DNA from 2 places in the Pseudoalteromonas sp. S3178 genome. Region 2 is predicted to be linked to the other one. Evidence: riboswitches for the same ligand, from Rfam matches in the RefSeq annotation. Region 2 holds a riboswitch; the other holds the start of a gene.
What was found. A riboswitch is a leader RNA that binds a small molecule or an ion and turns the genes downstream of it on or off. The one in region 2 is predicted to bind lysine.

Region 1: another riboswitch for lysine. It lies ahead of dapA (4-hydroxy-tetrahydrodipicolinate synthase); the one in region 2 lies ahead of lysC (lysine-sensitive aspartokinase 3).

The regions. Positions count from the first base shown of each region.
Region 1 covers NZ_PNCW01000006.1:52,004-55,647, forward strand. The annotation lists gene CWC11_RS01480 (PLP-dependent decarboxylase) at 1-399, opposite strand, end outside; gene CWC11_RS01485 (2,3,4,5-tetrahydropyridine-2,6-dicarboxylate N-succinyltransferase) at 399-1,139, opposite strand; gene dapA (4-hydroxy-tetrahydrodipicolinate synthase) at 1,155-2,039, opposite strand; lysine riboswitch at 2,168-2,364, opposite strand; gene CWC11_RS01495 (DNA-3-methyladenine glycosylase I) at 2,557-3,261, shown strand; gene CWC11_RS01500 (protein adenylyltransferase SelO) at 3,264-3,644, shown strand, end outside.
Region 2 covers NZ_PNCW01000046.1:21,882-25,525, forward strand. The annotation lists gene nhaD (sodium:proton antiporter NhaD) at 1-991, shown strand, start outside; lysine riboswitch at 1,090-1,262, shown strand; gene lysC (lysine-sensitive aspartokinase 3) at 1,337-2,728, shown strand; gene CWC11_RS13645 (4'-phosphopantetheinyl transferase family protein) at 2,738-3,493, opposite strand; gene CWC11_RS13650 (sodium-dependent transporter) at 3,633-3,644, shown strand, end outside.

The DNA of each region.
Region 1 (3,644 bases), on a different contig from region 2:
CGTACTTTGCAGCTGCGCTTGTTGGTTTAACCAACGTACCTGATTGAGGCTTTCGGCAACAAATATGCGTACGCCGCGCTCAATAAAGTGTTTAATTTGTTTAGGGCTCTTTGCAGGCCCTGTGTTGAGCACGCGCTGCGAACTAATACCTTGTGCAAGTACTTGTTCAAGTTCACCTTTACTTGCTACGTCAAAGTTAAAGCCTGCGCTATCTAAGCTTTGAATAATCTTAGAAAGCGGGTTCGCTTTTACTGCATACCAAAGTTTTACATCGGTTTGCGCAACTAAGCGCGTAAGGTGTGCGTTTAGTCTATCTAAGTCGTAAACAAAAAAAGGAGTATCAAGCTGCTGTGTAAGCGTATTAACAGCGGTTTTGATTGGCGTGCTCAAAAAGCTCATTATCGTAAAACCTCTTCTAGCAATAATGATGCATCGCTTTGTTCGTCGCGGTATTTAACAATTAACGCACACGACATGCTTAAGCCTTGCTCACGTGCCCATTCGTTAGACGCCGGGCGAGAGCCAGGTATTACAATTGCGTACTCTGGGATTGGTTCGCCTTTATCAAGCTGACGCTCATTAACGCAGTCGTATACCGGAATGGTTGCAGATAAACGTACGCCAGGTGCCAGTACTGCACCTTTTTTAATAACTACGCCTTCAACAATGACACAACCTGCGCCAATAAAGGCATCGTCTTCAACTACTACAGGGCTTGCACCAATTGGCTCAAGTACACCGCCAAGTTGCACAGCTGCGCTCAAATGTACGTTTTTACCTACTTGTGCACACGAACCAACTAATGCGTGGCTATCAACCATCGTGCCTTCGTCGATGTATGCGCCAATGTTTACGTACGCTGGTGGCATAATAATAGTGCCTTTAGCTACGTATGCACCACGACGAACGCTTGAACCACCAGGTACCATACGCACGCCATCGTCAGTACTAAACTCTTGCGGTGCAAGGTTGTGTTTATCTACAAAACCACCTACAAACTCAGTGTTAGTGCCATTTTTAAAGGCTTCTAAAATGCCTTGTTTTACTTCTACGTTAGCTTCCCATTGGCCGCTTTCGTTTTGTGATGCTGCGCGTACTGCGCCCGATTCTAAATTATTTAGTAGTTCTAACCAGCTCATTATAAAAACCTGTATTTAATGCCAAGATAAAATGGTGTCGTTTGCAGTGGTAATGCAATCGGTTTGCGTTAACTCAAGATGTGTTAAAGGTGGGCGCAGCAAAGGGCTACTTAAGCGGCCTTGTTGGTGCATTAACACTTTAACGGGAATGGGATTTGCAACAGCAAAAAGGCTATTAATAGCGCGAGTCCACTGAGCAAATAAATTGGGGTGTTGGCCACCTAGGCTGCGTTTTACAAACTCGTGCGTTTGTTTTGGCCACGCGTTTGCCGCAACCGATACTAAGCCTTTTGCCCCAGCTTGCGCGAAATAGGGCATAAGTGCATCGTCGCCACTGTATAGCGCTAAATTAGGCGCAGCTTGTCGGTATGCTTCAAATTGGGTGATGTTGCCACTGGCTTCTTTTAACGCCCACAGCTTTGGATGCGCCTGTAGATTTTCGATGGTTTGCACCGGAATACTTACACCGCTTCTACCTGGTACGTTGTATAACATACACGGGTGCGCGCTTACGTTTAATAAGCTTTCGTACCAATGAGTTTGCCCTACAGCACCTGGTTTTGCATAAAGGGGCGAGCCTAGTAAGTAACTGTGAATAGGTAATTGGTTACAGTAGCTAACCCACTCTTTTTGTTGGGCTAAATTGCTACCGCCCACAGCAACCATAAGCGGCACACGGGGCTTTAACTGGCACACGTGCTCAACAATGGCTTGCTGCTCTTTAAGTGTAAGCGCTAAGCCTTCACCTGTACTACCAAGGAGTAAAATACCGTTTTGCGCGGCTTCTTGTTCACTAACGAGAGTTGTCAGTGTGTCGTAGTCAACATTACCTTGTTGATCAAACGGCGTTACAAGCGCTGTCCACAGTGCGTAGTCGTCTAAATTGAAGTTGTTGATCATCTCTTACGAACCTATAAGGTGTTCGAGATATTAAAGGGGCTTTATGATGTGAGCCGCATTAACGTCGTTCGAACAGTATTCGAAGAGCGAATGGGCTTAAAATAATAGGGCGCACGGCCTTATTATTTAAGACCAGAAGCTCTCCACCAAACTAATAAGCTGCTAAAAAACAGCTCTTGGTGACAGTCGCTAGGATTCAACCTAGTCGCCCGAAGTAATTGCTTCGCAAAAGCGTTTACCTCTCGGCGGTATTCCCCTGGCGTATGCTCACTGGAGTTTGCGCTCCTAACATACGCTACCTGAATAACGCACCTCTTCTAGCCCTTTGTATTTTGTTTTAACTAATAAGGCTTTAACAAAATACAATTTAAATAGGGTAATTGCGGCGATTAAAACATTTTAGCCGTCTAGGTGTCAAGCTGCTAAATATAGATTAGCTCATCGAAAATAGTGGTGGTTACGTATTGGCTGCTTTTCTCGTACACTAACCCTATGAGCAGCGAGGTATTTAATAAGTATGGAAAAATTTAGTGATATTTATAAGCGAGCGGTAGAGCGAAAAGGCTCTGAAAAAATGCTTAAGTTATTACTCTCAAAACCTTTATCTAAAAAAGCGTTAAGCACGTTAAGTGACGACGATTGGCTTGAGGAATTTACTCGAAAAGTATTTCAAAGTGGCTTTTATTGGTCGGTAATAAACAGCAAATGGCCGGGCTTTAGAGAGGTTTTTTGGGAGTTTAGTGTTGATAAATTACTAATGATGCCGCCCGATATGCTAGAGCAAAAAGCAACGGATGAGCGCATCATTCGTAATTATAAAAAAGTGAAAACGATTCCTGAAAATGCTTACATGATCCACGAAATAGCTCAGGAACATGGCAGTTTTAGCAAGTTTATTGCTCAGTGGCCAACAGATAATATTATTGGCTTGTGGGCGCATTTAAAAAAACAGGGCGCTCGATTAGGTGGGAATACCGGTCCGTATGCCTTAAGAGCGCTCGGTAAAGATACATTTTTACTTTCGCGCGATGTAGAAAGTTACCTAAGAGCACATAAAATTATTGATGGTGGGCTACAAACTAAAAAATCACTCACTGCAGCGCAGGCATTTTTTAACGAAATGCAAAAGCAAAGTGGTTTAAGCCTACAAGAACTTAGTTTAATTGTGGCCTATAGCGTTGGCGATAACCGGGTTGGCATACGCCAAAAGGCAGAGGATTAATAATGAAATTAGTGCCTAGATACACAGACATAGCAGATAACTTTGCGATAGAGGATAACCCATCGAGTGTTGCTGCTCCGCAGTTGCTATTGTGGAATACATCGTTAGCTGAGCAATTTAATCTAGATGTTGAGCCGCAGCTGCGTGCTAGCATTTTTGCAGGCAACGAGCCGCAATCTGTAAAGACAGTGGCACTGGGTTATTCTGGGCACCAGTTTGGACACTTTTCACCACGTTTAGGTGATGGGCGAGCGCATTTGCTTGGTGCTATTAGCGACGATAAAAATCAGCTATGGGATATTCAACTAAAAGGCTCCGGCGCTACGCCTTACTCTAGAGGGGGCGATGGACGCTGTGCATTAGGCCCTGCAATTCGTGAATAT
Region 2 (3,644 bases):
AGGGTTTATTGAAAACATTGTGCACCGGGTAATGCCTAAAAGCATTAGCGAACGACAGCTTATGTTTTTAGTGGGCGGCTTTGCTTTTTTGTTTTCGTCTATTTCTGACAATGTAACCGCTACGCTTATATCACTTGCCGTGGTTATGTCGCTAAATCTTGAAGCTAAAAAGCTCATTAAATACGCCACACTTATTGTGTTTGGGGTTAACTCTGGCGGTGTATCGCTAATAACCGGTGATGTAACCACCTTAATGATATTTTTGGACGGCAAGGTTTCTATTGCAAACTTATTACTGCTTATAGCGCCTGCGTTTATAAGTGTAATGCTATTAGCGCTTTTACTCTCTATTGGTATGAAAGGGCAAATAGAGTTTGTGGGCTCGCAAAAAAAACGTATAGAAAAAACCGACATTACCATCGCCATCATATTTTTATCAACCGTGGTAAGTACGTTAACCCTTAGCGTAATTTATAGCGTACCGCCGCTATTAACGTTTTTATTTGGCTTATCGGTAATGTTTTTAGTGGCGCAATTTTTAATGCGCAAAAAAGATATAAACAAAGATATCATCGATTTTGTACGCGACATAGAATACGACACGCTACTGTTTTTTGTGGGTGTGCTTTTACTTGTTGGCGCATTAAAAGAAATTGGTATTTTAAGTAAATTTACCGATTTATATACAGTAATGGCACCTGAATACGCTAACTATTTAATGGGAATATTATCGGCAGGGGTTGATAACGTACCGCTTACAGCTGCGCTATTAAAAGCAGATATAGTAATGAGCCAGCAACATTGGTTGTCGTTTACTTATGCAACAGGTGTTGGTGGGTCAATGCTTATAATTGGTTCGGCAGCGGGTATTATTGCCATGAGCAAACTTAAAGCACTTACTTTTACTAGTTACTTTAAATTATCGCTGCAATTATTAATTTGTTATACCGTAGGTTATGCAGGCGCTTACTTTATGGGTGGTTTTGTTTAATATTTACTATAAATGCTTGACACCTAGACGTCTAAACGATAACTTTCAAAGCCCCGCTAATTAGCGGGGCTTTGTTTTATTAGCCAATAGTTAATAAAGCATTCAGAAGAGGTGCGATACTTAGGTATTTAATGGTAGGTGACGAACGCCCATAACCATTAAAGAGGGAAGTACTCGCCGAGAAAAACAATGGTACGTCGCAATTGTTTTTCGGTTTATGGGGCTGAATCCTCAAAACTGTCACCAATATAGGTGGAGAGCTTCTGGCAGCGGACACATCAAATGCATTCCTTTGCCAAGTTCTTCTTGTTTTTTAGTGGTTAAAATACCGCGAAAGGAGACTAAATGACTACCCAATCAGCGCCACAAACAGTGCCTAAAACAGAGTTAAGCGCAAAATCCGATTACATCGTTGCCAAATTTGGCGGAACCAGTGTTGCAAATTTTGAAGCGATGAGTCGCTGCAGCGAAATTATTGTTGCAGATAAAAGCGTACGTATTGTAGCTGTGAGCGCCAGTGCCGGCGTAACTAACCACTTAGTTGCACTGTGTAAATCAAGCATTACCCCAGAGCAGCGCCAAGAACACATTGATGGCGTGCTAGCCATTCAGCACGCTATTTTAGATGAGTTATCGCTTGATGCCGATTTAGCCGTAGGTTTTAACGAAACATTAAAAGCATTCCAAACACTAGCGATTGAAACACTAACAACTGATCAACAACACGATGAGCTACTTAGCTTTGGTGAGCGCTTATCGTCGTACTTATTTGCGCAAGTGCTGCGTTTAAAAGGCTTAAATGCCGACCGTTTTGATGTACGAAAAGTACTTAAAACCGACAGCCAGTTTGGTAAAGCAACACCAAATGTTAAAGCCACAGCGCAAGCGGCTAAAGAAGTATTAATTCCGCTATTAGATGAGCAAGTAATTGTAACTCAAGGTTTTGTTGGTAGCGACGAATTTGGCCAAACAACCACGCTTGGCCGTGGTGGTTCAGATTATAGCGCAGCATTACTTGCTGAGGCGATTAACGCTAAAAGCGTACATATTTGGACCGACGTAGTGGGTATTTTTAGCACAGACCCGCGTTTATGTGCCAAAGCAACGCCTATTGCCCGTTTAAGCTTTGACGAAGCCGCAGAAATGGCCACTTTTGGGGCAAAAGTATTGCACCCAGCTACTATTTTACCAGCCAGCCGGAGCCACATTAATGTATTTGTGGGTTCTAGCCGTGAGCCAGAGCGCGGTGGTACATGGATTGAGCGCGAAAAATCGCAGCAGCCAGGTATACGCGCCGTAACGCAACGTAAAAACCAAATTTTGCTCACACTTAAAAGCCCTGAAATGCTATTGGCAAGTGGCTTTTTAGCCCGTGTGTTTACCATTTTAAGTGAGTTTAATATATCGGTAGATTTAGTGACTACCTCTGAAATAAGCGTAGCCATTACCCTCGATAACGCGCCTAATGCGTCGCGCCCAGAGCTTGAGCAAGCGTGTTTAGATAAGCTTGCTGAATTTTGCCATGTATCGGTTGAAAACAACTTAACGTTAGTGGCACTTATTGGCTCAGAAATACAACTTCGTCAGCACGAAATGAACCTAATGAATGTACTAAAAGAGTTTAATATTCGTTTAATTTGCCATGGTGCAAGTAAGCACAACCTTTGCTTTTTAGTAGAGCAGGGCGAGTCAGATACCGTGGTACAAGCTATACATAGCCGCCTATTAGAGGCGTAAAATAAACAGTTAAAGTATAAAGTCTGTTATTAAAAAGCATCGCCAGTCGGTGCTTTTTTTATGCGCTACAGTTACATCAAAGTGGGTGTGTTTGTTATTACTTTCAACGGTAACACAGTTACTTGATGCACTCAGTGTTGCCATATTTAACTCGTTAAACACATTAGGGCTAAGCAATTTAGCAATAGGGCGGCTGGTGGCTTTAGCAAGCGACTCTTTTAATGTCCAAATTCTAAAAAAGGTATTAGCTTGGGTTTGCGTATTACTTGGCTCAGTAATTAGGGCTATTTCGTCTGCATGATAAAAATGTTTTGCGAGCTTTTCAAACGGGCGCTTTAGGCTTATTTTTTCAATATCAAAACCAAACTCAGTTTTCGCTAAGTTAAGGGCTACGCCAACCAGACCATGAGAGTGCGAAATACAGGTATTAAAAATGTCGCCACTAACATGCAGTTGTAGTTTTGCGCTCGCTTCGTCAAATTGAGTGCTCATACTATTTAGCGTTATGTTAGCGTATTGTGGCTGCGTTATTTTAACGAGTTGTTTTAATAATATGCGAGTAGCCAAATACTCTTGTTTTGCTTGCGCGCTTTTACGGCGATTTATAACGCTTAGCTCAAACGGGCTTAAGTAATCGGGTAAATTAAATTTACTTACATCGAGTTTTGTAGCATCAAATAATAAAATACTGTTATTAGCTAACGGTAAGTTTGTTAATTGAATAGGGGTAATGCTTAAGGTGTTTTTAAAATAATGTGCGGTCATAAATGCTTAAATTGAGTGAGCCGCTGCAATTATGAGCGGTTAACAGAGCTTATTTATACAACGAGCAATTTTATTACTCAGCTGGCATGAAATATGGTTTAATTCACAACTATCAAAATAATAACAGATTTGTAGATGTATGGCACAAGTG